Variovorax paradoxus B4: one gene and its partner. The protein of the gene in region 1 interacts with the protein of each later gene in a pairwise test. Links are inferred from orthologs where the notes say so. Each region holds a gene or a part of one and is shown on either strand. Other genes may lie near its edges.

Region 1 (14,089 bases):
CGCGCAACCAGACCATTCCCACCGCGATGGCGCAGGACTTCACGACCTACCAGGACGGCCAGACCGCCCTCGCATTGCACGTGGTGCAGGGCGAACGCGACCTCGTGGCCGATTGCCGCAGCCTGGCGCGCTTCACGCTGCGCGGCATCCCGCCCATGGCGGCGGGTGCGGCGCGCATCCGCGTGACCTTCACGGTCGATGCCGATGGCTTGCTGAGCGTCGGTGCCAAGGAGCAGGGCAGCGGCGTCGAGGCCAGCGTGACGGTCAAGCCTTCGTACGGGCTCTCGGACGACCAGATCGCGAGCATGCTGCAGGAGAGTTTTTCCACCGCGCAGCAGGACATGCAGGCGCGTGCACTGGTGGAGGCGCGCGTGGATGCCGAGCGCATGCTGCTTGCCACGCAGAGCGCGCTCGATGCCGACGGCGATCTGCTGAGCGAAGAAGAGCGCGCAGTCATCGATGCGTCGATGGCGAAGTTGCGCGAAGCCGCGAAAGGCAATGATGCCGCGGCCATCGAAGGCGCCACCAAGGCGCTGGCCAACGACACCGAGGCCTTCGCCGCCCAGCGCATGAACGCGGGCATTGCGCGCGCACTGTCGGGCCGCAAGCTCGAATCCCTCTGAGAATCACATGCCCACCATCAAGATATTTCCGCATCCCGAGTACTGCCCGCAGGGTGCAGAAATCACGGCGCCGGCCGGCACCTCGATCTGCGAGGCGCTGCTGGACAACCACATCAACATCGAGCACGCCTGCGAGATGAGTTGCGCCTGCACCACCTGCCACGTGATCGTGCGCCAGGGTTTCAATTCGCTGAACGAGGCCGAGGAGGGCGAGGAAGACCTGCTCGATCGCGCCTGGGGCCTTGAGCCACAATCCCGCCTCAGCTGCCAGGCGATCCTGGCGCAGGAAGATGTGACGATCGAGATTCCCAAGTACTCGATCAACCACGCCAAAGAGAATCATTGAAAGAGCCACCGTATGTCGCGCCAGATCGTCCTCGATACCGAAACCACCGGCCTTTCCGCCGAGAACGGCGACCGCATCATCGAGCTCGGCTGCGTGGAGCTGTTCGCCCGCAAGCTCACCGGCAACGACCTGCACATCTACTTCAATCCCGAGCGCGAGAGCCATGAAGACGCACTCAAGGTGCACGGCCTCACGACCGACTTCCTGCGCGACAAGCCGAAGTTCGGCACGCTGGCCAACGATATCGTCGAGTACCTGCGCGGCGCCGAGCTGATCATCCACAACGCGGCCTTCGACGTCGGCTTCCTCAACAAGGAGTTCGAGCTGGCCGGCCTGCCGCCGCTGCGCAGCTTCGTGGGCGAGGTGACCGACACGCTGGCCATGGCCAAGCAGGTCTACCCGGGCAAGCGCAATTCGCTCGACGCGCTGTGCGACCGCTTCGGCGTCGATCGCTCGAACCGCACCTTCCACGGCGCCAAGCTCGACGCGCAGCTGCTGGCCGACGTGTACATCAACCTCACGCGCGGCCAGGATGCCTTGCTGATCGACGTGAGCTCGAACGAGCCGGCACAGGGCACCACGGTGGTGGCCATCGACCTGAGCCAGTTCGACCTGCCGGTGATCATGGCGGCCGAGCAGGAGCTTGCGGCGCACGAAGCGCTGTTGTCGCAGCTCGACAAATCCAGCAACGGACGCACGCTGTTTCGCCAAAACGGCTGAAATCCTGTGGCATAATCGAAGGCTTCGCGCAACGCGATTAATTCCAAGGCACCGCACAGGTGGTGCCAAAGAGTTGAAAGGGCGGTTAGCTCAGGGGTAGAGCACAGCATTCACACTGCTGGGGTCGGAGGTTCGAAGCCTCCACCGCCCACCAACAGATCAGACAAAGGCCGCTAGCTACATACAGCCAGCGGCCTTTTTCATTGGGAAATCAGCGACTTACGAGACAGGGACGTATAAAGCGCTGCATTGACTGCCAGACCAACGCGGGGGTACAACCGCGGGTACAGCAGGCGTTTTCTTTGCTTTTGGGGGTGTCGTACCCCCATTTCTCAGCGGAAGGCCGGCGTTCGTACCCCCACCAGCGACAAGATTCACGGCGTTAACGGACGTCTTCTGGTTCTTAAGAAGGCCTGTGAGCTTTTGCACGGCCGCAGCTTCGCAGATTTGTCAGAGACCGACCGCAAGCGGATCGCTGGCACGCGCGGCAGGGTTCGGAGCAAGGAAGGTGAGCTCGACTGGGGCTGGTTCGGCGCCATGGGCGCCAGCCCTTCGTTTGCCACGACGGTTGTGGGCAGCGCCAAGGCACTGGCATCGGCCATGGCGGCTATCCCGGCGGAGGGCGGAGTCCAGTACGAGGACTACGAGCGTTTGGGTCAGTTTTCGGCGGCAATCAACAGGCATGGATCTTCTGCCAGTAGACCAGGATCACCGCGAAGATCGTGCCGGTCTGGATCGCGATGTCGAAGACCTTGGCCTTGTCGTCGTCGAAGTCGAGCAGCGAGCCCGCCAGAATCAGGTGGCCGGTCGACGAGATCGGCGAACTCGGTCAGGCCCTCGACGATACCCATGACGGCGGCCTTTCGCCAGCAAAACAATATCCACGCGGGCTCCTGAAAAAAGGCCCCGATTGTCGCGAGCGCGCCGTTCAGGCGGCGCTCGGCACGATCTGCGTGCGCAGCACGCCGTACCGCCGTCATTGCGTGAACTATTTCACAAGTCATACGGCCATTGGATCGGTTGTGAGGCACCGGGGAGCCGCGTAAGCTCGCGCCGCATTGACCACCCCGGAAGAAAAGAAGATGTACACGCTCATCCGAAACGCCGGCGTCAAGTGCGCACTGGTGGACGAGGCCGTCCCTCTTCTGCTGTCTTTCGGCGTCGCCGAGGTCTTCTACAAATTCCACAGTTTCATGCTGGAAACGGGGGCCTTCCTGTTGACCTGGCTCGTCGTGAGCTGGCTCGGCAGCGCGATCCGGTCGCGCTGGCAGCGCCACGGCTGAGCCGCTACCGCCGCGAGCGGTGAACTCTCGCGAACCACTTGCCTGAAGGGTCCCGAACCATGACGGATGGAGTCGCGCCAGAGTATTCACGCTTCGTCGCGGCCGAGCGCCGCGCCCAACGGCTACCGGCGGCGGCGACCCGGCCGATGGCCGAGGGCGAGGTCTTCAAGCCGGTGTCGCTCGAAGCCAAGCAGGCCACCGAGTTCTTCCGCATCGCCGCGCGGCGCGCGAGCGGCCTCTACCGCCCGAGCCGGCGCAACGAGGTGGTCTGGGTCGAGGGCGAGAACGAACTCGCCGTGAGCCTGACCGGGCTGCAGGTGCAACTGGCCGACGGCCTGATCCGCGTCACGCTGCCGGTGCGCTGCGACCAGACCGGCAGCGCCGTGGTCGAAGTGGTGTTCGCGGTCGGCACCGACCCGCAGCCCGCCGGCCTCTATGCGGCGACCTACCGCCGCCCGAACGGCCCGGCGCTGATCGTCGACACCTGGGGCGAGGCGCTGGTGGCCTTTGCCTGGCAGGGCGTGCTGGGCATGGTCAGCGGTATCGCCGGCGCGCTCGGCAAGGATGCGCGCGGCAACGTGCTGGTGCCGGTGGAGCTGACCGCCTCGAAGCGCGGCCTGCAGATCGTGCCGATGGCGCGGCACCGCTTTGCCGGCTCGAGCGGGCTCAGGGCCGTCAAGGGAGCCACACCATGAGCCCCGCCAGGCCGCCCGAAGGGGCTCGCACCGCAGTGCGAAGCATGGAGGTTTCCCAATGAGTTTCGCCACTGACGACCTGGGCGTGCTCGGCAACCTGGCCGAAGCACTGGGCATCTTCGAGGACGGTGAGCCGAACCCGGCATGGTTCGGCCAGCCGGAGGCCTCGCTCAAGAAGATGCTCTCCAACCCCGACCAGCGCCAGGCGCTGATCGCCTTCGTCGACGAGGCCATGGGCGGCGCCGACCGCAGCACCGATCCGCGCGGCGTGGTGTGGCTGCCCATCGTGCACATCGACGACCCCGACCTCACGGTGTCGGTCACGGTCGACGAGCAGGCGGCCGACAACACCCTGCACATCGGCGTCGCCTTGTCGGTCCGCACCAGCGGCGCGGTGGAGTCCAACAGCTCGCTGGCCGTGCCCCTGTTCCGGGCGAAGAAGGATGGTGGCCCTTCGGTCTCCAACCCGCTGCTGCTGGGTTCCAACGGCGGGCGCATCCGCCTGGCGACCGAGATCGTCATCGACGGCGGGCCGCCGGTGCCGGGCCAGGCGCGGCTGGGCGCCATCGGCATCGAGGTCGACCTGCCCACGCGCCCCGGCGACCCGAAGGACCCGGTGTTCGGCCTCAGCCTCACCGGCTTTCAGCTGCCGGGCGCGACCAGTCCGCGCGACATCCGCGTGGCGGCCGACGGCGTGGACGAACTGGACGATGCACTGCTCGACCTGGTGCTCGCGCTCGTCAAGTCGCAGGCCGATTCGCAGCCCGCCAACTCGGTGATCGCAGCCATCGGCGGCCTCTTGGGCCTGAAGAGCGGCGACGCGATTCCCGACTTCCCGATCACCCTGCTGCCCACGCAAGGCGTGCAGGCCATCACCCAATGGCTGCACGGCCTGATCACCAACGCCGCCAGCCGCAACCAGTGGCTGGGCTACCTGGCGCGCCTGTTCGGCGTGGCGCCGCCCGCGCCGGGCCAGCCGGTGAGCTTCGCCCTGGGCGGCGGCGCGGCGCTCCAGGTCAACCTGCGCGTGGACACCGGCCCCACCGGCAACGCGCGGCTCACGCCCACGCTGGGCCTCGTGTTGGGCGATGCGAGCAAGCGCGTCGAGGCACGCGCCGACCTGTTCGACGTCGATCTGGTCACCGGCGCCGCGCGCGCGCTGCCGCAGTTCGGCGTGTGGGCCGCCGCCGGCAACGCGGGTGCGCGCGTGCTCGACCTGGCCGGTCCGCCGGTCGCGCGCGCCGACACGCTGCGCGTCGGCTTCGCGCTGGATGCGCAGCGGCGCCTGACCTTCGTGCTGGCCGCCGACGGCGTGGTGCTCGGCTCGCACAGCTATCCGACGCTGGACCTCACCTCGCCCGACGCAGTGATGGACGCGGTGGGCAACACGGTGAGCGACGTGGCCGCGCAACTGCTGGGCAACCTCGGCGGCGCGCTGCCGGCGGTGCGGCTGCTGATCGGCCTAGATGCGCCCGCCGGCGTGACGGCCATCACGCTGCCCGCGCTGATGACCAACCCGGTCGAGGCCATCGGCGGCTACTGGCAGCAGCTGTTCGCCGCCGCGGGTTCGGCCGCCACGCAGGTGCTGGCCGAGCTGCGCAACCTCATCGCCGATGCGGGCTCGGCTGCCTCGGCCATCCTGGGATCGGGCAGCGCGCTCGACCCTTGGCGCGTGCCACTCATCGGACCCCTGGCGCTGGAGTTCAGCGCCGACGGGCCGGTCGTCTCCATCGGCCTGGCCGTGGGCACCAGCGTCGACCAACTGGGCCAGCGCTGCACCGTCATCGAAACGCGCATCGCCGCCACGCTCGCCACGCTGAACCTGCAAACGAAGACCGCGAGCCTGCTGCCCGGCGTGGAAGGCGTCCTCTCGGCGCGCGAGCGCGGCGTCAGCCCGCCGCGCGTCACGCTGCCGCTGGGCGACGGCACCGCGCTCACCGCACGTGGCGTGGGCCTGCGCCTGGGCTGGACGCCGGCTGGCGGCATGTCGGCCAGCGTGGCCGCGCCCGATCTGCAACTGGCGCTGGGCGACCTCGGCGTGCCCATCGCCATGCCGGTCATCGGCGCGGACGGCAACGTCACGCTGCCGCCTGTCGCGTGGGACGGCGTGGAGGCCCTGGTCGGCTACCTGGGCCGGCTGCTGGGCGGCGTGTTCGGCGACACGGTCAAGGCGCTGGGCTGGAGCACCGACGCGCCCAGCACCGCCGGCGTGGCCGACGCCGATGCGCGGCTGCGCCTGGCCGAGCTGGTGGCCGACCCGGCGCAGGCGCTGGCGGCCTGGCTGCCGCAGCTGGCGCTCAGCGAAGCCGGCCCCGAGGTGCTGTCGCTGCTGTGCGACCTGTTTGTCGGCAGCGGCGCCAATCAGGGCATCGTCGTCGGCACCGGCCATCCGGACGACCCGTACCGCCTGGCGATCGGCGACGGCCTGCCGAACATTGCCGTGTGGCTGCCGCCGGCGGGCCTGGCGCCGCGCATCGTGGCCGCGCCCGAGTCCATCCGCCGCTGGCGGCCGGGTGGCGAGGGTCTGCCGCCCGAGGCACTGGCGGCCGGCCTGGAAGCCGAAGCGCGCGTGGCCACCGACGTGCGCGAACTGGTCCAGGACCGCGACGTGGCCGGTGGCCTCACCGCGCTGGCGCTGCGCTGGCTGGGTGGCGACGGGCGCATCGCGCCGCCGGCCGCCGCACCCGCGGGCGTGAACGTCGACCACGCCGGCTTCGCGGCCGGCCAACTGCTGGATCAGCTCGACCTGCAGGACCTGACCGGCCGCGTGCCGACCACCACCGTGTACATCGCGCTCGGCGCCAACGCGTGGCCGCTGGCGCCGGCCGGCCGCCGCGTGAACCTCGGCACGCCGCACCTGGACGCATCCATGTTCGCCGCGCCCGTCGCGGCCACCGGCGACTGGTTCGTCGTGCTCGGCAGTCGCGCCGACTGCCGCGCCGCCGCGAGCAGCACCGACGGCACGCCCGAGCAGGCCGCGCGCCTGGCCCGCGTGCTGGATGCGCTGGCCGGTGTCAGCAACGACATCGCCGTGGTGGCGCTGGCCGGCGCCGGGCATGCGGCGCGGCTCGCGGCCCAGGCGCAGCCAAAGGTGACCGACCTGGTCACGCTGGGCACGCCGCTGTCGCCCATCGCGCTCACCGCCATCTCCACCCAGCCGACGGCGGATGCGCTGCGCCTGTTGAACCGCCTGCTGCCGTCGCCGCCGACAGGGCCGGACGACGAACCCGAAGACGCTGATCTGTCGCTGGGCCGCGCGCTCGTCGATTCGATGATGGAACTGTCGGACCGCATCGACCCCGGCGACGACCTGCGCGTGCCCAACGACCTGCCGCCCGCGCCTCGCGCCGGGCTGGCCGTCAACGCCGTGTTCGGCGTGGTGACCCAAAGCCAGGTGGCGCGCGCCATCACCGCCATCGTGGCCGCCGGCCTGGCCGAGCGCGCCCGCATCCGCGCCCAGACCGCGCTGCCCCGGCCCACCGGCGTGCAGGCCGGCCTGCGCCTGCTGGTGGCGCCCACCTCCACCGGCAGCCTGTCGATCAGCGGCAGCGCGCTGCTGCGCCTGTTCAAGTTCGACTTGGCGGGCGGCATCGACACCGGCCGCCACCTGCGCGTGCAGCTGCGCGTGGGCGACCGCACCGGCTGGCTGTGCGCCAACCCCGGCCTGGAATTGCGCGCCGTCAGCGCCGACATCGAGCTGCCGCTGGACGGCGCCGCCACCGGCACCGCCACCGTCACGCTGCACGATGCGCGCGTGTTCGGCCAGTCGTGGGAACGGCTGGTGCTGGGCACCGGCGAAGGCGCGGTGCCGCTGCTGCCCGAGGCGCGCGTGCTGCTGGCCGCGGCCGTGCAGCGCATCAGTGTCGATGCGGGCGACATCAGCTCCAGCGCCTCGCTCGCGCTCGATGCATTGCTGGGGGCGCTGGGCCTGGGCGACCCGGCTGGCGGCCTGGCGGGCGATGCGCTCGACCAGCTGCTGCACGACCCCGGCGGCCTGCTGCGCCAGCGCATGGCGGCGGCCGGCGCTGACATATCGGACGCCGTTTCGGTGCTGCTCGGCCCGCTGTCGGCCAGCGTGGACCTGCTGTCCCGCACGGTGCACGTGAGCGGCGGCAGCGACGGCAGCGGCCGCTTCGGCTGGCATGCGGACGTGATCGCCTCGCCGGCCGGCCTGGGCGGCGAACTGCGCTTCGGCATGGACGCGCCGGTGTCCACCGGCAAGCTGCAGCTGGTGCTGGCGCTCGATCCGCTGCACATCCTCCTGCGCTGGCACCAGGCCGGCGGCAACGTCGACGACATCTCGCTGTGGCCCAACCCCGAGCCGCAGGCCATCGCCCGCGCGCTGGCGCGCAGCGCCCCGAGCCTGGGAGGCCATGCGGCGCTGGAGATGATGCGGCGCGCCGACGCCAGCGTGAAGCCCGTCATCGACGCGGCGCTCGATGCCTTCGGCCTGCTCACCGGCGCGGCGGGGGACGCACAGCGCCGCATCCGCCCGCTGGCCGGGCTGCTGGCCGACCCGGCCGGCTACCTGCGCAGTGCGGCCTCGGTGGGCGCCAACCCGGCGCGCATCCAGTCGCTGTTCGATGCCCTGCGGCCGCTGCTGGGGGTGGGCGGCGCGAACGGCTCGCCGCTGGCCATCGGCAGCGGCATCAGCTTCAGCGTGGCACCGGCCGGTGCCGGCGCGAGGCTGGCACTGGACGTGGACGCGAGCGCCTGGACCGCACCCGGCGGCGGGGCCGGGCGCCTTGCGGCGGGCGCGGGCGCCAGCCTCACCATCCACCCCGGCGGCGCACCCGCGCTGGGGATGGAAATGTTCCTGGGCCTGACCGGTGCGTCGTCTTCCGGCAAGCAAGCGGTACATGCGCGGCTGGGTGCGGGCGGCATCGAGGTGTTCCTGCGTCCGGCCAGCGGTGCCGACATCTCCATCGTGCCTTTCGCGGGCCTGGGTTCACTGGCGGCCGCGGTCGAAGCGGCGCTGCCCTTCCTGTTCGACAAGCTGGCCGAATCGCCCGCGCCGGTCGGGCCGCTGGTCGCCAAGGTGGGCGATGCGCTGGCCATGCGCAGCGGCGCGCCCGCGAAGTTCGACGGCGCGCTGCTGCATGACTGGGGCGTGCACCCGGCCGAGAAGCTGGTCGGCGCGCTGCCTTCCATCGGCGCGACCTTGATCACCGAACTGGCACCGCTGCTCGACAGCTTCCTGCCGGCGGCCGTCAGCGCCAGTTCCGCGCCCGGCCTGCTCATGGTGGCCATCGGCGGCTTCGAGCTGGAACTCGACCTGACGCAAGGCGTGGTCGCGCTCGAGGGCCACGACATCGCCGTGCCGGGCATCGACCGCATGAGCTTCCGGCTCGCGCTGTCGGACACCGGCATCGACGAGGTCAGCGTCACCGCCGGCCCCGCCACGATCGATGCCGGCGGCGTGGAACTGCGCCCCTTCGTCACCGTGGCGGCCGGCAGCGCGCCGCTGCTCGACCGGCGCGTGGTCATCGGCATGGCGGTGGACGACACGCACCGCTTCGCGCTGCAGTGGCTGCTGGACACGCACCAGGTGAGCCTGGTGGCCATCGACGGCGCCAACGTGGCCGGCCCCGGCGACGACGACCCGGGCAAGGTCGCGCTGCGTGTGGTGGAAGCCGTGTGCGACCTGGTCGCCAGCGTGGCGATGGCGCAGCCCGCGGTCACGCAGCTGCTGAACACCGCCGTCGGCGCGACCACGGTGCGCAACATGATGCGCGGCGTGGTGCTGCGCGACCAGGCCAACCCGACGCAGCTGATCGACGGGATGTTCGACCCGGCCACCTTGCTGCTGCGCGTGCAGAAGCTGTTCGGCAACATCGCCGCGGCCGGCATCTCGATCGACCTGGGCGACTTCATCCTCTCGTTCACCAAGGACAGCAACAACATCATCGGACTGCAACTGGGCATCGACGGGCGCTTCCCGCTGCTCACGGGCGACGTGATGCTCTGGCTGGAGAACGACGATTCATGGATCGAGGGCAACCCGCCGGGCGACGGCGGCATCTTCGTCGGCTTTTTGCCCACCACCGGCCAGATCCGCTTCACGCCCAGCCTGGCGGTGAACGGCGTGGGCCTGCGCGTGGGCAAGAGCTCGGGGCCGCTGCTGGACTTGGGGCTCACGCTGGAGACGATCGCGCTGCATGTGTTCGCGCGCATCGCCTTTGGCGCTTCGCCGGCCGAGCAATTGAGCGGCGGCGTGCAGCTGCAGTTCTCCAACCTGGCGGTGTCGGCGGGCGGCGCGCAGGGCGACAACGGCATCGCGCAGGGCGTGATGAAGGACACCGGCCCGACGCCGCCAAAGCCGGCCTTCTCGCCGGCGCTGGCCATCCAGAAACACGGCAGCCAGCCGGTGCATGTCGGCTTGCGTGCCGGCGATGGCGACGGCCCCTGGTGGATCGCCATCCAGAAGGGCTTCGGCCCGCTGTACCTGGAGCAGGTGGGCTTTGGCGCGACCATGCCCGGCGGCAAGGTGAGCAGCGTCTCGCTGCTGATGGACGGCTCGGTCTCGATGTTCGGCCTGAGCTGCGCGGTGGACGACCTGCAGATCACCTACCTGGCCAGCCGCGGCGACTTCTTCAACCCGGTCAACTGGCACGTCGACCTGGCGGGCCTGGCGGTGTCGGCCAACATGGCCGGCCTCACGATCGCGGGTGGCCTGCTCAAGCAGCAGACGCCCGCCGGCATCGAGTACCTGGGCATGCTGCTCGGGCGCTTCGCGGTGTACGGCATCACGCTGTATGGCGGCTATGGCGAAGGCAAGGTGGCGGGCAGCGAAGAGAAGTTCACCGCCTTCTTCGCGGTGGGCGCGGTCAACGGCCCCATCGGCGGGCCGCCGGCCTTCTTCCTCACCGGCATCGGCGGCGGCTTTGGCATCAACCGCGAGCTGATCGTGCCGACGGATCTTTCGAGGTTCGGCGACTACCCGCTGATCCAGGCGCTGGACATCGCCGCGCAGCCGCAGAACCCGATGGACCAGCTGCGCAAGCTGGGCGCCTACTTCCCGATGCAGAAGGGCAGCTTCTGGTTCGCGGCCGGCCTCTCGTTCAACAGCTTCGCGCTGGTCGACGGCATTGCCGTGGTGGCGGTGGAAGTGGGCGATGGGCTGGACATCAACCTGCTCGGCCTGGCGCGCATGGCGCTGCCCAGGCCTCAGGTGGCGCTGGTGTCGATCGAGCTGGCGCTGCTGGTGCGCTTCTCCAGCAGCGAGGGCGTGCTGTGGGTGCAGGGCCAGCTCACCGACAACTCCTGGCTGCTGTACCAGGACGTCAAGCTTACCGGCGGCTTTGCCTACGTGATCTGGTTCAAGGGCGAGAAGAAGGGCGAGTTCGTCCTCACGCTGGGCGGCTACCACCCCGACTTCCACCGCGACGGCTACCCGGTGGTGCCGCGCCTGGGCCTGCGCTGGAGCGTGTCCGACAACATCGTCATCAAGGCAGAGAGCTACTTCGCGCTGACCTCCGAGGCGCTGATGGCCGGCGGTGCCTTCGAGGCCTCTGCACATTTCGGGCCGGCCTGGGCCGAGGTGAAGTTCGGCTGCAACGGCATCGTCTTCTTCGACCCCTTCCATTACCACGTCGATGCCTATGCGCGCATCGCGGCGGGCGTGACCATCGACACCTGGATCTTCGGCGAGGTCACCATCTCGATCAGCCTGGGCGCCAGCATCGACGTGGCGGGGCCGGACTTTCACGGCACCGCCACGTTCGAGATCGGGCCGATCGAGCTCACGGTGTCCTTCGGCGAATCCGACAAGGCACAGAAGCAGCCGCTGCCGGGCCCGGCCTTCATCACCAAGTACCTGGAGGCGGCCGACAACGGCGCCGCGCGGCCGCATGCGCTCATCACCGGCCTGGGCGCGCTGCCGGCCAAGGGCGAGCAGTCCACGCCCGACGGCTCGTCCGCGCGGCCCTTCGTGGTGGTGGCCGAGTTCACGCTCACCTTCACCAGCACGGTGCCGGCCACCAGCGTGACGCGGGTGCAGCCGCCGGCCGGCATGACGTCCACCTCGCAGCACGCGGCCAGCCGCGCCATTGGCGTGGCGCCCATGGACAAGGCCAACCTGCAGCCGGGCATCCAGCTCACCTGGAAGCGCAACGGCACACAGACCTTCCCGTTCACGGCCACGGCGCGGCCCTTCGGCAGCTTCCCGGTCGGCGTGTGGGGGCCGGCGCAGGACGCGAACAACCGCAAGGTGCCCAAGGCCGAGATGATCGAGGCGCTCAACGAGCTCGACCTGGTCTCGGTGGGCAAGGAATCGGTGCCCGGGCCGGAGATTCCGTACTACCAGGTGGTGCCCGGCGTGCGCAAGCCGCTGCCCTTCTCGCGCCGCACGGTGGACGTGAACCTGATCAAGTCGCAGGCGCAGGCGGTGGCCGGGCTCGTCACCGCGCCGGCCACGGTGTCGGCGGCCTTCCAGCAGGCCGGCAAGTACCTCACGGCCACGCCCACTGCCAAGGCATCGCTGCGCGGCGAGCGCCAGTCGCCGCCGCGGATGGGCACGCTGGCCGAGGGGCTGCAGGGCGATCCGGGCACGGTCATTCCGGTGGTGGCGCCGGGCCGCGAAGGCAAGGTGTACGACCACTTCGTCGATGCACCGGTCGCGGTCGGCTTCCTGCCCGGCGCCACGGTGGACCTGCGCGTGGTCGCGCCCACGCGCACCACGGTCAAGGGCTCGGCCAAGGGCTGGCGCAAGACGCCGCCCACGCTGGCTTCGGTGGAAGCCGAGCGCAGCAAGTCGATCGCGGCGCGCCTCGTGCTGGCCGAGCCGCAGGCGGCCCGCGCGGCCACGGGGCGGCAGCAGACCGTGATCGGCATGGTCGAAGTGCCGCTCACCGCGGTGGGCCATGCGGCGCCCGCGATGGTGTCGCGCACCGGCGCGGAAGCGTCGATGCTGGGCGGCTTCAGCAGCGCGCTGGTCGCGGGCCAGACGGCGCCCCCGGTGCCCAAGTCGGCGCGCGCTGCCAAGGCGGCGGCGGCCGCCGCCGGCCCCGGCGCCACGCTGCTGCCGGGCCAGACCGTCATCCTGAAGATGCCCAACGCACTGGCCGATGCCGCCATGGAAGGCGAGCGTCCGCGTCTGCGCGTGGGCAGCGCGCCGTCGCGTGTTGTGCTGCTGGGCCTGGGCGGCAACCTGCTGGCCGACCGGCTCGTGGGGCCGGATGCGGCGGGCCTGCCGGGGGCGATCGAGATCGTGGCGGGCACCGAGCGCATCGTGGCCATCGGCCAGAGCACACAGGCTGCCGCCGCGCGCGATGCCGGGCTGGCCGGCTGGCATGCCGGCATGCAGATGCCTTACGCCGGCTGGTCCAGCGCGGTGGCGCCCGGCTGCGTGGTGAAGTCGAACGGCGAGCCGCTGAAGCTGCACCGCGAACGGCTCGACGCCGGTTGGGTCGGCGGCGCGGAACTGGCGCGCGGCGTCAGCACCGTGACCACCACCTTCGCCGAAGCCCTGCGCACCGTGCTTATCGTGCTGGACGACCCGAGCGCCTTCGGCGACCCGGCCGACGGCCGCCAGCTGGTGATGGGCCTGGACGGCGCCGAGCGCGCACAGGACGCCGCCGGCAACGAGCGCCCGCCCGTGCTGCTGGCCATGGAGAACCGCAGCGTGCTGGCCTATGACGTCGTTGCGGATGGAAGCAAGCCGGTAACGGTGAGCATCGCCACTCAGGACGGCTGGTCGCTGGTGGGCGTGATGGGCTCGGCCCAGCTCGATGCCACGGGCGCGGTGGCGCTGGTGTCGGCGCGCGGCCTGAACGCGGCCATCCGGCCGATGGCCGCCGCGGCCGAAGGCGCGCCGCCCAGCCAGCTCGCATGGCAGGGACCGGTGCGCGCACCGACCGAACGGCGCGCAGCCAAGGTGCTGGCCAGCACCCGGCTGCCCATGAAGCCCATCGAACGTTCCACGCGCCCACCCGCCCGGCCCGCGACACGCGGCGGCAAGGGCCGCCGCAAGGGAGTCCACGCATGACCACGCCCAAGATCGGCCACTTCATCCTGCACTCGAACGTGCTGCCGCAGGTCACGGCCGGCAAGTACCAGCTCGTCTCCGAGCACACCGGCCTGCCTTTCGACGCGGTGGCCGAGACCACGCACGTGACGGTCTCCGCGCCGCGCTACACCATGCCGACGGACCAGATCCTGTCGACCTTCCCGCCGGCCAATGCCGAGGGCGCCTTTGCCGACCGGCTGCCGCAGATCGTGCTGAAGCGCCGCACGCTGCCGTGGGAGCGCAATCCGGCCGGCCAGATCCAGCCTTCGGCCACGCCCTGGCTCGCGCTGGTGGTGGTGGCCGAGGGCGAGGCGGCGCTCTCCACCGCCACCGCGGTCGCCAGTTGCGTGACGCCCGGCACCACGCTGCTCGACCCGTCGGACCAGGACGTGCAGGAGGGCCTGTACCTGGCGGTG
Region 2 (15,330 bases), 900 kb from region 1 along the record:
GATGGCGCCGATGGCGCCGCCGTACTGCGAGCCGTAGAAGATGCCTGCCAGCATCAGGATGGCGGGCACCGGATGCATCACGTAGGTGAGCGGCAGCAGGATCGAGATGGCCTGCAGCGCGCCCATGCCCGGCAGCACGCCGATCAGGTTGCCCACCAGCACGCCGAAGAAGGACCACAGCAGGTTCGAGCCCTGGAACGCAACGCCGAAGCCGAACCAGAGGTCGTGGAGCGATTGACCGATCATGGCTTCAGCCTCCCCACTGGAACAAGGGCAGCTGCAGCTTCAGCGCCCACCAGAACACCACGACCGCGATGAAGCACATCGCGAGCGAGAGCAGCGTTACCTCGGTCAGCGAGTTGTCGCGGTCGCCGAGCGCCGAGATGAACACGATCGCGAAGGTGGCCGGCAGCAGGCCGCCGTATTCGCCGAACAGCAGGAACGCGAGGATGCCGAGGATGATGCAGATGCACCCGCGCATGTCGGGCATGCCGCCCGGGTGGCCGTGCGACACGGCCTCTTCGCTCGCCGGTTCCTCGCCGCGCGCGGAGAGGGCGATCAGCAGGCCGGTCAGCGCGAGCAGTCCGCCGAGCGCCACCGGGAAGAAGCCCGGCCCCATGTGCGCGAGCTCGCCCACGCGGTAGCCGACACCGGCATAGACGGCCGCGAGTCCGACGACCACGAGCAAGGCGCCGCCGTAGTAGTCCTTCTTGAATTTCGATGCGGGCCGTAGCGCGTGCGAGGCCGGATCTTCACCGTGCGGGTGCATTGAGTCTCCTTCGAATCTGGAAGGAGCGCAGTCTAGGAATCGAGGCTTTCAATCGCCTTTCGGTGAGGGCGTGGAAGGCCTTCCCACCCTCAAAATACGTGTTACTGCGTAGCGCACTACCCCGCAGAAACCCTTGGTAAAACCGCCAGTGGCAGCTTCAGGATCGCGCGCAGTCCGCCGCCGTTCGGGCGCTCGGGCATGTCGGCGTTGTCGAGCGCGATCTCGCCGCCGTTGCGCCGCGCATAGCTGCGCGCAATGGTGAGGCCCAGGCCCGCGCCCTGGCTGGCGGCGCTGCCGGCGGCCGGGTCGCGGTGGAAGCGCTCGAACACGCTGTCGCGCCGCTCGGGGTCGATGCCCGGTCCGCTGTCGCACACCTCGGCCAGCGCATGCGAGGCTTCGCGCCGCACGGTCACCGTGATGCTGCCGCCGCGCGGCGTGTACTTGATGGCGTTGTGCACGAGGTTCGCGAGCACCTCGTGCAGCTCGGCAGCATTGGCCCGCACAGGCAGTGCCGGGATCTCGCCTTGGGGCTGCGGTTCGCCGCGCGCATCGACCCAGCCCAGGTCCTGCTCGTTCTCGCGTGCGAGCGGCAGGTATTGCAGCACCACGGCGCGTGCAACGTCGCCCAGGTCGACCACCTCGGGTTCGGCCGCCGCGATCTCGTCTTCGTTCGTGGCGTGGGCCAGCGCGAGCAATTGCTCGCTGAGGCGGCGCGTGCGCGCCAGCTGCGCGACGATGGCGTGCAGCGATTCGCGCATGCGCGCCGGATCGGTCTCGCGCACCGCGTAGCCGGCCTGGATCGAGAGGATGCTCAACGGCGTGCGCAGCTGGTGCGAGGCATCGGCCAGGAACTGCGAATGTTCCGCCACCATGCGCCGGTGGTCCGCGATGTGGTGGTTGACCGCCTCCACCAGCGGCACCACCTCCTGCGGCACGCCGCCGGCGTCGAGCGGCTTCAGGTCGTCGCGCGGGCGGTCGCGCAGCGAGCGGCGCAGGCGCTCCAGCGGCCGCAGCGTCCAGGCCACGCCCAGCCACACCAGCAGGGCCATCACCAGGATCATGCGCACGTCGCGCAGCAACTCCTGCTTCAGCGATTCGGCCTGTGCCTGGCGGCGCGGGCCGGTGCCTTCGGCCGCCTGGACGAGCACGCTCCAGGCCGCGCCGGAGCCGGTGTTGTCGTAGACCGTCTGGCGCAGCGCGGCCACGCGCACCGGGTGCTGCTCGTACACCGCGTCGTAGAACACCGGCGTGCCGTCGGCCGGGCGTTGTGCGGGGCGGGGCAGGCCGGGCACGCCCATCAGCGTGGTCTCGGGGGAGCTGGTGTCCAGCGGCTCGCCGCTGGCGATGCGCTGCACGCCCACGTGCAGGTACTTGTAGCGCAGGTGCGTGGACTCGAACATCGCCTGCACCGAGAACGGCTCCTGCACCTTCACGCTGCCGTCGCTCGCGACCACGATGCCGTTGGCCAGCGCCCGCACGGGTTCGAGCAGGCTCTGGTCGTAGGCGACGACGAGCGAATCGGTGAGCGCCTGGTAGTCGCTCCAGCTGTCGAGCGCCATCAGCGCGACGATGCCCGGCACCAGCAGCGCGAGCAGGCGCGCGCGGATGCCGAAGCGCTGCGGCTCAGGCCGTGGCGGCGGCGCGGGCGCCCGAGGATCCATCGGCGATGCTCTCGAGCATGTAGCCCAGCCCGCGTACGGTGACGATGCGCACGTCGCTGTCCGCAAGCTTGCGGCGCAGCCGGTGCAGCACCACCTCGATGGCATCGGGGCCGGCGGTGCTGTCGTTGGTGAACACCTTGGCGAAGAGCTGCGACTTGCCGACCGGCGCGCCGCTGCGCATCAGCAGCGCGGTGAGCGCGGCCTGCTCGCGAGGCGTGAGCGGCAACAGCGTTCCGCGCAGCGTGAAGGCGCGGCTTTCGCTGTCGTACGAGAGCGAGGCGCACTGCAGCCGCGGGTGCTGCTTGCCGCGGCTGCGCCGCACCAGCGCCGCGAGCCGCGCCTCGAGCTCGGCCAGCTCGAAGGGCTTGGTGAGGAAATCGTCGGCGCCGAGGTTGAGGCCGCGGACCCGGTCCTGCAGCGCGCCCTGCGCGGTGAGGATCAGCACGGGGGTACGGTCGTCGCTATTGCGCATGTCGGCCAGCACGCTCAGGCCGTGCTTGTCGGGCAGGCGCAGGTCGAGCACGATGGCGTCGTATTCGGTGCCGGCCATGAAGGCCTCGGCGGTGCGCGCATCGGGCGCGTGGTCGGCGACGAACCCGCTCTGGGTCAGCGCCCGGACGAGCCACGAGGCCATGTCCAGTTCGTCTTCCACCAGGAGGATGCGCATCGGAGGCCGCCGGCTATTTCTTCAGGCCGCTGCCCAGGTCGATGTCTTCCGATGCCCGCGCGCTGGCATCGGCCGCGCGCGCGCTCAGGTCGGGCGCCAGGGCGCGCCGGCCGTCGAACACGAAACAGTCGCCGTGGTAGTGTGCGCCGCCGACCTGCTCGAAATATTTCAGGATGCCGCCTTCGAGCTGCAACACGTTCTCGACGCCTTCTTCACGCATCAGGATCGCGGCCTTCTCGCAGCGGATGCCGCCGGTGCAGAAGCTCACCACGGTCTTGCCCGCGAAATCGGCGCGGTGCTCTTTCAGCGCGGGCGGGAATTCGGTGAACTTGGTGATGCGCCAGTCGATCGCGCCGTCGAAGGTGCCTTCGTCGACCTCGAAGTCGTTTCGCGTGTCGAGCAGCGCGATTTCCCGGCCTTCGTCGTCATGGCCCTGGTCGAGCCAGCGCTTGAGCGTGGGCGCGTCCACGCCCGGCGCGCGGCCCGCCGACGGCTGGATGGCCGGGTGGTCCATGCGGATGATCTCGCGCTTGAGCTTCACGAGCATGCGGCGGAAGGGCTGCGTGGCCGACCAGCTTTCCTTGGTTTCCAGGTCGGCGAAGCGCGCATCGGCGCGCAGGCCGGCCACGAAGCTGCGGATGGCGTCGGCCGCGCCCGCCAGGAACAGGTTGATGCCCTCCGGCGCGAGCAGGATAGTGCCCATGAGGCCCAGGGCCTGGGCGCGCTCGCGCAGGTCTTCGCGCAGCACGGGGCTGTCGTCTATGGCCACGAATTTGTAGGCCGCGATATTCAAAATCTCTTGCACGGGGGGCGATTGTAGGGATTGCCAACCCACATCGTGGAGGCGGTGCTTTCTACAATGGAAGGATGTTTGTTCACCTGCGCCTGCACACCGAGTTTTCCGTCGTCGACGGCACCAACCGCATCGACGAAGTCGTCAAGGCCGCCGCTGCCGACAAGCAGCCCGCACTGGCCATCACCGACCTCAACAACCTGTTCGGGGCGGTCAAGTTCTACAAGCAGGGGCGAAGCAAGGGCGTCAAGCCCGTCATCGGCGCTGAAATCTTCATCGAAGGGCTGGGCAAGGAGCCCGGCGTGCTCACCCGCATCGTGCTGCTGGTGCAGAACATGGAGGGCTACCTGCACCTGTCCGAGCTGCTGGCGCGCGCCTGGACGCAGAACGTGGGCCGGGGCCAGTCGCAGGCGGCCTGCAAGCTCGAATGGCTCGAAGAGCTGCAGGGCGGGCTGATTGCGCTTTCGGGCGCGCAGGCCGGCCCATTGGGCGCGCCGCTGCTGCAGGGGCAGGAAGAGCGCGCCGCCGAGCTGGCGCTGCAGCTGGCGGGCATGTTCCCGCACCGCTTCTACATCGAACTGCAGCGCGCGGGCCGCCCCGAGGACGAGCCGCATGTGATTGCCGCCGTGAAGCTCGCGGCCCGGCTGCGCCTGCCGGTGGTCGCGACGCACCCGGTGCAGTTCGCGGAACGCCAGGACTACGAGGCGCACGAGGCGCGCGTCTGCATCTCGGAAGGCGAAATCCTGGGCAACCCGCGCCGCGTGCGCAAGTTCACCGAGGAGCAGTACTTCAAGTCGAGCGCCGAAATGGAGGCGCTCTTTGCCGACGTGCCGAGCGCGCTGGCCAACACGGTCGAGATCGCCAAGCGCTGCAACCTGACGCTGGTGCTCGGCAAGCCGCAGCTGCCCGACTTTCCGACGCCTTTCGTCAGCGAAGGCGTGCGCATGCCGATCGACGAGTTTTTCCGCCAGGAGTCGTTTGAAGGCCTGGAAGCGCGTCTTGCGCATCTTTACCCCGACGTCGCCAAGCGCGATGCCGAACGGCCGCGCTATGTGGAGCGCCTCGAGTTCGAGATCAACACGATCCTGAACATGGGCTTCCCCGGCTACTTCCTGATCGTGGGCGACTTCATCAAGTGGGCCAAGAACAATGGCTGCCCGGTGGGCCCGGGCCGGGGCTCGGGCGCGGGCTCGCTGGTGGCCTACGCGTTGAAGATCACTGACCTCGATCCGCTCGAATACAAGCTGCTGTTCGAACGTTTCCTGAACCCCGAGCGTGTCTCGATGCCCGACTTCGACATCGACTTCTGCCAGGGCAACCGCGACCGCGTGATCGACTACGTCAAGGACAAGTACGGCCGCGACGCCGTGAGCCAGATCGCCACCTTCGGAACGATGGCCGCGCGCGCCGCCATCCGCGACGTGGGGCGCGTGCTGGACATGAGCTACATGTTCTGCGACGGCATCAGCAAGCTCATTCCGAACAAGCCGGGCCAGCCGGTCACGATCCAGTACCCGCCCGACCCGAAGGTGGAAGGCGACAAGAACAACTACGCCATCGAGATGGAGCCGCAGCTCGCGGCGCGCATCGAGAAGGAAGAAGAAGTGCGCATGCTGGTCGAGCTGGCGCAGAAGCTCGAGGGCATGACGCGCAACATCGGCATGCACGCGGGCGGCGTGCTGATTGCGCCCGGCAAGCTCACTGACTTCTGCCCGCTCTACCAGCAGCCCGGCAGCGATTCGGCCGTGAGCCAGTACGACAAGGACGACGTGGAGGCCATCGGCCTCGTGAAGTTCGACTTTCTGGGCCTGGCCACGCTCACGATCCTTGAGATCGCGAAAGAGTTCATCGTCAAGCGCCACAAGGGCCAGGAGAACTTCGCGTACGAGAACATCAAGCTCGACGACCGCGAGACCTACAAGCTGTTCTCCGAGGGCAAGACGGAAGCGGTGTTCCAGTTTGAAAGCCGCGGCATGCAGGGCATGCTGAAGGATGCGCGGCCGACGCGGCTGGAGGACCTGATTGCGCTCAACGCGCTGTACCGTCCGGGCCCGATGGACCTGATCCCGAGCTTCGTGGCGCGCAAGCACGGCCGCGAAGAGGTGGAGTACCCGCACCCGGCCGTGGCCGAGATGCTCTCCGAAACCTACGGGATCATGGTCTACCAGGAGCAGGTGATGCAGACCGCGCAGATCCTGGGCGGCTACTCGCTCGGCGGCGCCGACCTGCTGCGCCGCGCCATGGGCAAGAAAAAGCTCGAGGAGATGGCCGAGCACCGCGAGAAATTCCGCGCGGGTGCGCTCTCGACGCACGGCATTCCCCAGGACAAGGCCGACGAGATCTTCGACTTGATGGAGAAGTTCGCGGGCTACGGCTTCAACAAGTCGCACGCCGCCGCGTACTCGCTGCTGGCGTACCACACGGGTTGGCTCAAGGTCCATTACACGGCCGAGTTCTTCTGCGCCAACATGACCGTGGAAATGGACGACACCGACAAGCTCAAGGTGTTGTTCGAAGACGCGCAGAAGAACTTCGGCCTCACCTTCGAGCCGCCGGACGTGAACCGCGGCAACTACCGCTTCGAGCCCGTCACCGACAAGGTGATCCGCTACGGCCTGGGGGCGGTCAAGGGCACGGGCCAGCTCGCGGTCGAGGCCGTGGTGCGCGCACGGGAAGAGGGCGGGCCGTTCAAGAGCCTGTTCGACTTCTGCGTGCGCATCGACCGCCAGCGCATCAACAAGCGCACGGTCGAAGCGCTCATCAAGGCCGGTGCCTTCGACGCGATCCAGCAGAACCGCGCGTCGCTCATCGCCTCGGTCGACCGCGCCTTCGAGTTCGCAGCCGCCACCGAGGCCAATGCGGCGCAGGTCGACATCTTCGGCGACAGCGAGCACGGCTCGGCCACGCAGGAGCCCGAGCTGGTGGACGCCACACCCTGGGGCGTGAAGGAGCGGCTCACCTTCGAGAAGACGGCCGTGGGCTTCTATCTCTCGGGCCATCTGTTCGACGAGGTGGCGCACGAGGTGCGGCGCTTCTGCAAGCGCGAGATCGGCGACCTGATGGACACGCGCGACCAGCAGGTGATCGCGGGCATCGTGAGCGATTTCCGCGTGATCAACGGCCAGCGCGGGCGCCTGGCGATCTTCAAGCTCGACGACAAGTCGGACGCCATCGACGCCACCGCCGACGAGGCGCTGATCAACGCGAACCGCAACACCTTGAAGGACGACGAGCTGGTGATCGTGAGCGGCCGGCTCCAGCCGGGCCGCGGCGGCTTCGAGGCCCGCTTCCAGGTGCAGCAGGTGTGGGACCTGGCCACCGCGCGCTGCCGTTTCGGAAAATTCCTGCGGGTGGCCGTCAATGGCAAGGCGCCCGACATCGCGCGCCTGGTGAAAGACTTTCCACCGCGCACCGAGCAGAGCGAGCATGGCGACCTGGTGCAGGGGCTGCCGGTGCGCCTGTCGATGGCGCGCGGCGGCGCGCAGGTCGAGCTGCAGCTCGGGGAGCGCGCCAGGTTCTTCCCGACGGACGCCGCGCTCGCCAGCTGGACGGCGCAGGCGGACGCCGGCAAGGCCTCGGTCGTTTACGAGTGAGTGCGGCGAGGGAGGCTCGCCTTCGGGGGCATGGCTCCCGAAGGCGGCGGCGCCCCGCTAGCGCTTGGGCCGCAGCGAGACGATCAGCGACGGGAAGATGCGCCCGTCGGTGTCGCGCGGCAGCTTGTCGGTCTTGTGCAGGCCGCGTTCGGCGGCTTCGTCCCAGCTGGGCAATCCGCTCGACTTGGTCAGCTTGACGCCGACGATGGTGCCGTCCGGTGCCAGATTCACTTCGAACTCGGCGGCCGGATTGCCGTTGACCGTCTCGGCGTCGGGGAAGGTGATGTTCGGGCGCACCGCCGCGGCAATGCGTCCCGCATAGCCGCTCGACGGCCCTGACGAGCGCATGGCCGTGCCCTTGGAATCGTCGCTGCCGCTCGCGCCCGCGAGGCCCTGCATGCGCTTGAGCGTTGCGGCGCGGTCGGCCGCCGCCTGCTTGGCTGCGGCTTCCTGCTGCTTCTTCGCTTCGGCCTGTTTGGCCTCGGCTTCCTGCTGCTGCTTCTTCTGCTGCTCGGCGAGCTTTTGCTGCTGCGCCTTCTTGCGTTCGGCTTCGTCTTCGGCGCGCTGCTTGGCCTCGAGCTCTTTCTTGCGCTGCTGTTGCTGGCGCTCGAGTTCGCGCTCCTTCTGCTCTTTTTCTTCCTTGAGCTTTTTCTCGCGCTCGAGCGCGATGTCCGGAGCGCGCGGTGCCGGTGCGGGCTCAGGGGCCTTCACTTGAGGCGGCGGCGGTGGTGGAGGCGCAGGCGGCGGAGGCGCGGGAGCGGGCGTGGGTGCCTGCGGCGCGGACAGGCGCGGCGCGGCCTGCTGCACCGTGGACGACCACAGCTCCGCATCGACGGCGCCTTCGTCTGCGTCGCTGCGCCAGCGCACTCCCCACGTCAGCGCCGCGATCAGGAGCGCGTGCGCAATCAGCGCGAGCAACACCGCGCGCGGCGTGCCGCGCTGCGGCGGTGGTGCGAACTCGGGGCGATCCAGGGCGAGCGACATGCCTTATTTGCCGCCCGTGGTGGTGACGGACAGGCCCACGCGCTCGATGCCGCTGCGCTTGAGCTGGTTCATCGCCTTCACGACGGTTTCGTACTTGACGGACTTGTCGGCGCTGATGACCACGGGGCGCTGGTCGTCGCCGCCCTGGGCGGTCTTGGCCGCGGAGCCGATCTGGGTCATGGGAACGGACGCGCCGCCGCTGCCGGTGGACGGGTCTTTCTTGATCTGCACTTCGTCGTCGCTCTTGATGACGATCTCGATGGGCTTGTCGGGGTGCTTGTTGGCGCGGTCGACGGAGGGCAGGTTGATCACGCTCGGCGTGATGAGCGGCGCGGTGACCATGAAGATGATCAGGAGCACCAGCATCACGTCGATGAACGGGACCATGTTGATCTCGTTGATCGTGCGGCGGCCTCGGCCCCGGGATGAAACGGCGGGCATGCGCTGGACCTCCGCTCAGCGGTTGGCCGGAGCCGCCGAAGTTGCCGACGCCACCGCGGCCGGGTTGGCCGAGAGGTTGCGCTGCAGGATGTTGGAGAACTCCTCGATGTAGGTCTCCAGGGCAATCGCGATCTTGTCGATCTCGCGCGCGAAGCGGTTGTAGCCCACCACCGCCGGAATGGCGGCGAACAGGCCGATGGCGGTGGCCACCAGCGCTTCGGCAATGCCGGGCGCCACGGTGGCCAGCGTCACCTGAGCGAGCGCGGCCAGGCCGGTGAAGGCATGCATGATCCCCCAGACCGTGCCGAAGAGGCCGACGTACGGGGACACCGAGCCCACGGTGGCCAGGAACGACAGGTTCTGCTCGGCCGCGTCGAGCTCGCGCTGGAAGCTCGCGCGCATGGCGCGGCGGGCGCCGTCCAGCAGCGTGGGGGCGTCGCTCACGTGGCGTTCGCGCAGCTTCTGGTACTCGCGCATGCCCGAGGCGAAGATGCGCTCCATGGGCCCGGCGAACTTGGCGTTCTGCGCGGCCGAGGCGAACAGTTCGTTCAGGCTGGTGCCGGACCAGAACTCGCGCTCGAAGTCGTCGTTGAGCGCGCGCATGCGGCGCAGCGCGAAGTACTTGCGGATGATCGCGGCCCAGCTGGCGATCGAGACGATCACGAGCAGCAGCACGACCAGTTGCACCACGAAGCTCGCATGGAGCAGGAGATTGATGATGGAGAGGTCTTGGTTCATGGCTTGAAAGGTTGAATCATGGAGCCGCCGCGGCGCTCGAGGGTTCCCGTAACTTGGGCTGGTATCCGCGCAGGACGCAATGTGGCGGCATCCACCCAGCCGATGCGGATCGTGCCTTCGCACAGCAGAACGGGCGCCGCGGCCCCCATTCGTTCTTGCTCTGTTTTTGATAGCACGCGCTGACCGATTATCAACGACGCCGTGCCCAATTGTCGGAGATCGGCTGTAACCAGCAGTTCGTCGTCGAGCCGGGAGGGGCGATGGTATTTGAGCTGCGTTTCGCTCACCACGAACTGGCCGCCGGTTTCCTCGCGCAGCTTGCGCTGCTCGACGCCCAGCGAGCGCAGCCATTCGGTGCGGCCGCGCTCCATGAACTTGAGGTAGTTGGCGTAGAACACGATGCCGCCGGCGTCGGTGTCTTCCCAGTAGACGCGGATCGGAAACGCGTAGCTCATCGGGCGGGGTTCGCGATCATGGCCCGCAGGCGTTCGACCGATTCCTGCAGATGCGCCATCGAGCTGGCGGTGGAGAAGCGCACGAACCTGGCCGTCTCGGCCGTGCCGAAATCGCGGCCCGGCGTCACGGCCACGTGGGCGCGCTTCATGGTTTCGAAGGCGAAATCCCAGCTGCCCGAAATGCCCAGCTTCTCGGCGACCGCGGTGCAGTCGGCCCAGGCGTAGAAGGCACCGTCGGGCACCACCGGCACGTTCAGGCCCAGCGCATTCAACTGCGGAATGAACCAGTCGCGGCGCGCCTTGAATTCGGCGCGGCGGCGCTCGTATTCGGCAATGCTCTCGGCCTCGAAGCAGGCCAGCGCCGCGTACTGCGACACGGTGCTCGCGCAGATGAAGAGGTTCTGCGCCAGCCGCTCGACCACCGGCACCAGCGCGTCGGGCACCACCAGCCAGCCCAGGCGCCATCCGGTCATGTTGAAGTACTTGCTGAAGCTGTTGATGCTGATGACGTTGTCGTCGATGGCGAGGGCCGTTTGCCCGAACGCATCGTCGTAGGACAGGCCCAGGTAGATCTCGTCGATCAGCGTGATGCCGCCGCGCTGCGACACCACCTCGTGGATGCGGCGCAGTTCATCGGGCGCGATCGAGGTGCCGGTCGGGTTGGAAGGCGAGGCGAGCAGCACGCCGCGCGTCTTGTCGGTCCAGGCGGCCTCGACCTTGGCGGCAGTGAGCTGGAAACGCTCTTCGGCGGTGGTGGGTATCAGCACGGCCTTGCCATCCGCGGCGCTCACGAAGTGGCGGTTGCAGGGATAGCTGGGGTCGGGCAGCAGGATCTCGTCGCCGGATTCGATCAGGGCCAGGCAAGCCAGCTGCAGTGCGGCCGAGGCCCCCGCGGTCACCACGATGCGGCGCGCCGGCACGTCGACGCCGAAGCGCTGCGCGTACCAGCCGCTGATGCGCTCGCGCAGCAGCTCCAGGCCGGTGGCCTGGGTGTACTGCGTGGCGCCGGCGCGCACGGCGCGCGCGGCGGCTTCCTGCACCAGCGGCGGGGCGGTGAAGTCGGGCTCGCCGATGTTCAGGAAGATCATCGGCCGGTCGGTGTGGGCCACCTCGCGCGCGAGCACGCCGGCGGCCTTGGCCACCTCCATGACGTAGAAGGGTTCGATGCGCTGCGCGCGCGCCGAGATTCTCACGCTCTGGCCTTGCCCGAGGCCCGGTCGGCCTCGACTTCGGCGGCGCGCAATTGCGGCGCCAGGCCATTGAGCACGGCGTTCACGTACTTGTGGCCGTCGGTGCCGCCGAATTCCTTGGCAAGCTCGATGCACTCGTTGAGCACCACGCGCCATGGCACGTCCAGGCAGTGCTGGAACTCGTACACGCCGATCCACATCACGGCATGCTCGACGGGCGATATTTCCTCGAACTTGCGGTCGAGCAGCGGACGGATCAAGGCGTCGAGCTGTTCGGCGCCCTCGATCGATCCGTGCAGCAACGCGTCGTAGTGCGCGGCGTCGGCCTTGTGAAAGCCCGCGAGGTCGCGCGTGAAGTGGTCGATCTCGGTCGGGTCGTTGCGCCCCACCAGGTGCTGGTAGAGCGCCTGCAGCGCGAACTCGCGCGCGCGGCTGCGGTTCGACTTGGCCGAAGCCTTGCGTGCGCCGGTGCTGGTCAGGCCGGTACGCACTTGCCGTGCCGGGCGCGGCTTGGCGCCGGCTGCTTTGTTGTTGTCTTCGGTCATTTGAGAGAGGCCAGCAACTGCGCCATCTCGACAGCCACCTGGGCCGCGTCGCGGCCCTTGTCGGTCTGTCGGGCGACGGCTTGCTCGAGGTTTTCGGTCGTGAGGATCGCGTTGGCGATGGGAAGGCGATGGTCGAGCGCCACGCGGCTCACGCTCGCGCCCGATTCGTTGGCCACCAGTTCGAAGTGGTAGGTCTCGCCGCGGATGATGCAGCCCAGCGCCACCAGCGCGTGGTAGCCGCCGCGCACGGCCATCGCCTGCAGTGCGACCGGCACTTCGAGCGCGCCGGGAACCTGCACATGATGGATGTCGTCAGCGGCCACGCCCAGCTTCTCGAGCTCGGCGAGGCAGGCGGCGGCGAGCGCATCGGTGATGTCGGCGTTGAAGCGCGCCTGCACGATGCCGATGCGCAGCCCTTTTCCGTCGAGCGGCTTTGCATCCGCTCCCTTGTTTGCACCTTGCATGTCGTGTCAGTCTTTAGTCTTTGGTCAGGTAGCCAGCAATTTCGAGGCCGTAGCCCGCGGCCATGCTCGGCATGCGGCGGGGCGTGCCGAGCAGGTTCATCTTGTGCACGCCGCATTCGCGCAGGATCTGCGCGCCGATGCCGTAGCTGCGCAGGTCCATGCGGCCGCGCTCGGGCGCCTGCGCGGGCCGTGCGGTGCCGTCGAATTGCGCGAGCAGTTCGCCAGCCGTTTCGCCGCAATTGAGCAGCACGGCCACGCCCTTGCCCTCGTTAGCGATGTGGGCGAGGCTGGCGTCCAGGCTCCACGAGTGCAGCGAGCGGTTGATCTCGAGCGCGTCGAGCACCGAAAGCGGCTCGTGCACGCGAACCGACACCGTGTCTTCCGGCGCCCACTGGCCGCGCACCAGCGCAAGGTGCACGCCACGGCTCGGCTTGTCGGTGAAGGCATGGGCGGTGAAGCTGCCCCAAGCGGTCTGGATTTCGCGGCAGCCGACCTTTTCAACCAGCGATTCGACGCGGCTGCGATGTTCGATGAGCGCGGCAATGGTGCCGATCTTGAGTCCATGCTCGGCGGCAAAGACCTGCAGGTCGGGCAGGCGGGCCATGGTGCCGTCTTCGTTCATCACCTCGCAGATCACCGAGGCGGGCGAGCAGCCGGCCATCGCGGCCAGGTCGCAGCCGGCTTCGGTATGGCCGGCGCGCATCAGCACGCCGCCGTCCACCGCCTGCAGCGGAAAGATGTGGCCGGGCTGCACCAGGTCGCTGGCCACGGCGTTGCGCGCCACGGCCGCCTGCACGGTGCGGGCGCGGTCGGCGGCCGAGATGCCGGTGGTCACGCCTTCGGCCGCCTCGATGGAGACGGTGAAGGCCGTCGAATGCTTGGCACCGTTGCGCGACACCATGGGCGGCAACTGCAGCCGCTCGCACATCTCGCGCGAGAGCGTGAGGCAGATCAGGCCGCGGGCATGGCGCGCCATGAAATTGATGGCCTCGGGCGTGATGTGGTCGGCCGCAATGACGATGTCGCCTTCGTTCTCGCGGTCTTCCTCGTCCACCAGGATCACCATGCGGCCGGCAGCGAGCTCGGCCACGATCTCCTCGACAGAGGAAATCGGCGCGGGCGCCCGCGTGCTGCGGGGAGCGCCGATGGGCGTGACGGAAGCGTTCATTCGGCGGTGTCCTTGGAATATGTGGAAGAGGGCGGCACCAGAACGCCGGCCTGAAGCATGCGCTCCACGTAGCGCGCCACGGTATCGATTTCGAGATTGACCTTGGAGCCGGCCTGCAGGCTGCCCAGCGAGGTGTTTTCGACGGTGTGCGGGATCAGGTTGATGCTGATCTCCGCGTCGCCTTCGATGTCGCTCACGCTGTTGACGGTGAGGCTCACGCCATTGATCGTGATGGAGCCCTTGTAGGCCAGGAAGCGCGCGAGCGCGGGCGGGGCCATCACGCGCAGCTCCCAGCTTTCGCCGATCGGCGCGAAGTGGCTGACCGTGCCGATGCCGTCCACATGGCCGGAGACGATGTGGCCGCCCAATCGGTCGCTGGCGCGCAGCGCCTTCTCGAGGTTGATGCGGGCGCCTTCCTCGGTCAGCCCTGCGGTCTTGTCGAGCGATTCGGCCGAGATGTCGATGGTGAACTGCTGCCGGGCGGGGTCGAGCGTGGTCACGGTCATGCATGCGCCGTTGAGCGCAATGCTGTCGCCGAGCCCGACGTCGTCGAGATAGCCGTCGGGCACCGCAATGCCGAGTCTTTTGCCGTAGGAGGAGGAGGAGGGGCCGAGGTCGTGGATGGCGGCGATGCGCCCCACGCCGGTGATGATTCCGGTGAACATCCACGCATTTTCGCAGACATCCTGGGTCCGCCCGGCAGGGGCCTGCATTCGCCCGCTAGAAAGCGTCCCTTCCAGCGACCCGGGCCACGATCCGGAGGTCCGGCCCGATCCGCTCGACGGTCCTGAATTCCAGCGGCAGGGCGCCGGCCAGGTCGGCCAGCGGCCCGCCGGTATGAATGCCGGAAGCCATGTCGAGCCCGTCGCCGATGAGCTTCGGCGCCAGGTACACCAGCAGCTCGTCGACCAGGCCCTCGCGCAGCAGCGAGCCATTGAGCTTGTGCCCGGCCTCGACGTGGAGCTCGTTCACCTCGCGCCGGGCGAGATCCCGCAGCATCGCCGCGAGGTCGACCTTGCCCTGAGCATTGGGCATAAAGGTGATGCTGGCGCCGCGCGCTTCCAGCGCCGCGGCCTTGGCGCCGTCCTGCGCCGCGGCGTAGATCCAGACGGGCCGGCCGGCCATGAAGATCTGCGCGCCGGGCGGGGTCTGCAATTGGCTGTCGACCACCACCACGTGCGGCTGGCGGCTGGTTTGCACCAACCGCACGTCGAGCCGGGGGTCGTCCTCCAGCACCGTGCCCACGCCGGTCAGCACCGCGCTGGCCCGGGCTCGCCAGGCGTGGCCGTCGGTGCGCGCCGGTTCCGAGGTGATCCATTGGCTCACGCCGTTGCGCAGGCCGGTCTTGCCGTCCAGCGAGGCGGCGGCCTTGAGCCGCACCCAGGGCGTCTTGCGGACCATGCGGCTGAAAAAGCCGATGTTGAGCTCGCGTGCTTCCTCCGCGCCCGGCCCCACCTCGACCGCCACGCCCGCGGCGCGCAGCCGCTCGAAGCCCTGGCCGGCAACCAGTGGGTTGGGATCGGCCATCGACGCCACCACCCGGCCGATGCCCGTCGCCGCCAGCGCATCGCAGCAGGGGCCGGTGCGGCCGTGGTGCGCGCAGGGCTCGAGCGTGACGAAGGCGGTGGCGCCGGCGACCGAAAAGCCCCGCGCCGCGGCATCGCGCAGCGCCATGACCTCGGCATGCGGGCCGCCGACCTGCTGGGTGCGGCCCTGGCCGATCACCGCGCCATTCGCGTCCACCAGCACGCAGCCGACGCGCGGATTGGGGTCGGTCTCCGGTCCGGCCTGGCGCGCGAGGTCCAGGGCCTGGGCCATGAAATTCACAACTTTATTTGCATTTGTCATTTTTTATTAAATCA

Evidence for each region.
Region 2: the proteins of dnaQ (region 1) and dnaE interact in binary tests that used the Escherichia coli proteins (3 or more experiments, as listed by UniProt). The link is inferred for Variovorax paradoxus B4 from one-to-one orthologs.

Annotation. Positions count from the first base shown.
Region 1 is NC_022247.1:2,456,746-2,470,834, forward strand. The notes cover bases 1-2,835. They hold dnaQ (DNA polymerase III subunit epsilon), read left to right. Parts: upstream 1-981; coding sequence 982-1,689; downstream 1,690-2,835. Other genes in these bases: hscA (Fe-S protein assembly chaperone HscA), read left to right, coding at 1-623; fdx (ISC system 2Fe-2S type ferredoxin), read left to right, coding at 631-969; VAPA_RS11420 (hypothetical protein), read left to right, coding at 2,772-2,835. Outside these bases: more of VAPA_RS11420, read left to right, coding at 2,836-2,972; VAPA_RS11425 (hypothetical protein), read left to right, coding at 3,032-3,667; VAPA_RS11430 (DUF6603 domain-containing protein), read left to right, coding at 3,726-13,652; VAPA_RS11435 (hypothetical protein), read left to right, coding at 13,649-14,089. UniProt on the Escherichia coli protein: DNA polymerase III is a complex, multichain enzyme responsible for most of the replicative synthesis in bacteria. The epsilon subunit contain the editing function and is a proofreading 3'-5' exonuclease.
Region 2 is NC_022247.1:3,351,281-3,366,610, reverse strand. Bases 3,608-7,683 are described here. They hold dnaE (DNA polymerase III subunit alpha), read left to right. Parts: upstream 3,608-3,964; coding sequence 3,965-7,483; downstream 7,484-7,683. Other genes in these bases: tolA (cell envelope integrity protein TolA), read right to left, coding at 7,541-7,683; VAPA_RS15710 (sulfurtransferase), read right to left, coding at 3,608-3,902. Outside these bases: VAPA_RS15730 (tripartite tricarboxylate transporter permease), read right to left, coding at 1-246; VAPA_RS15725 (tripartite tricarboxylate transporter TctB family protein), read right to left, coding at 251-769; VAPA_RS15720 (sensor histidine kinase), read right to left, coding at 886-2,430; VAPA_RS15715 (response regulator), read right to left, coding at 2,393-3,097; more of VAPA_RS15710, read right to left, coding at 3,111-3,607; more of tolA, read right to left, coding at 7,684-8,467; VAPA_RS15695 (ExbD/TolR family protein), read right to left, coding at 8,471-8,908; protein TolQ, read right to left, coding at 8,924-9,646; VAPA_RS15685 (YbgC/FadM family acyl-CoA thioesterase), read right to left, coding at 9,643-10,101; VAPA_RS15680 (pyridoxal phosphate-dependent aminotransferase), read right to left, coding at 10,098-11,294; transcription antitermination factor NusB, read right to left, coding at 11,291-11,836; ribH (6,7-dimethyl-8-ribityllumazine synthase), read right to left, coding at 11,833-12,300; ribBA (bifunctional 3,4-dihydroxy-2-butanone-4-phosphate synthase/GTP cyclohydrolase II), read right to left, coding at 12,314-13,468; VAPA_RS15660 (riboflavin synthase), read right to left, coding at 13,465-14,133; bifunctional diaminohydroxyphosphoribosylaminopyrimidine deaminase/5-amino-6-(5-phosphoribosylamino)uracil reductase RibD, read right to left, coding at 14,189-15,316. UniProt on the Escherichia coli protein: DNA polymerase III is a complex, multichain enzyme responsible for most of the replicative synthesis in bacteria. This DNA polymerase also exhibits 3' to 5' exonuclease activity. The alpha chain is the DNA polymerase catalytic subunit.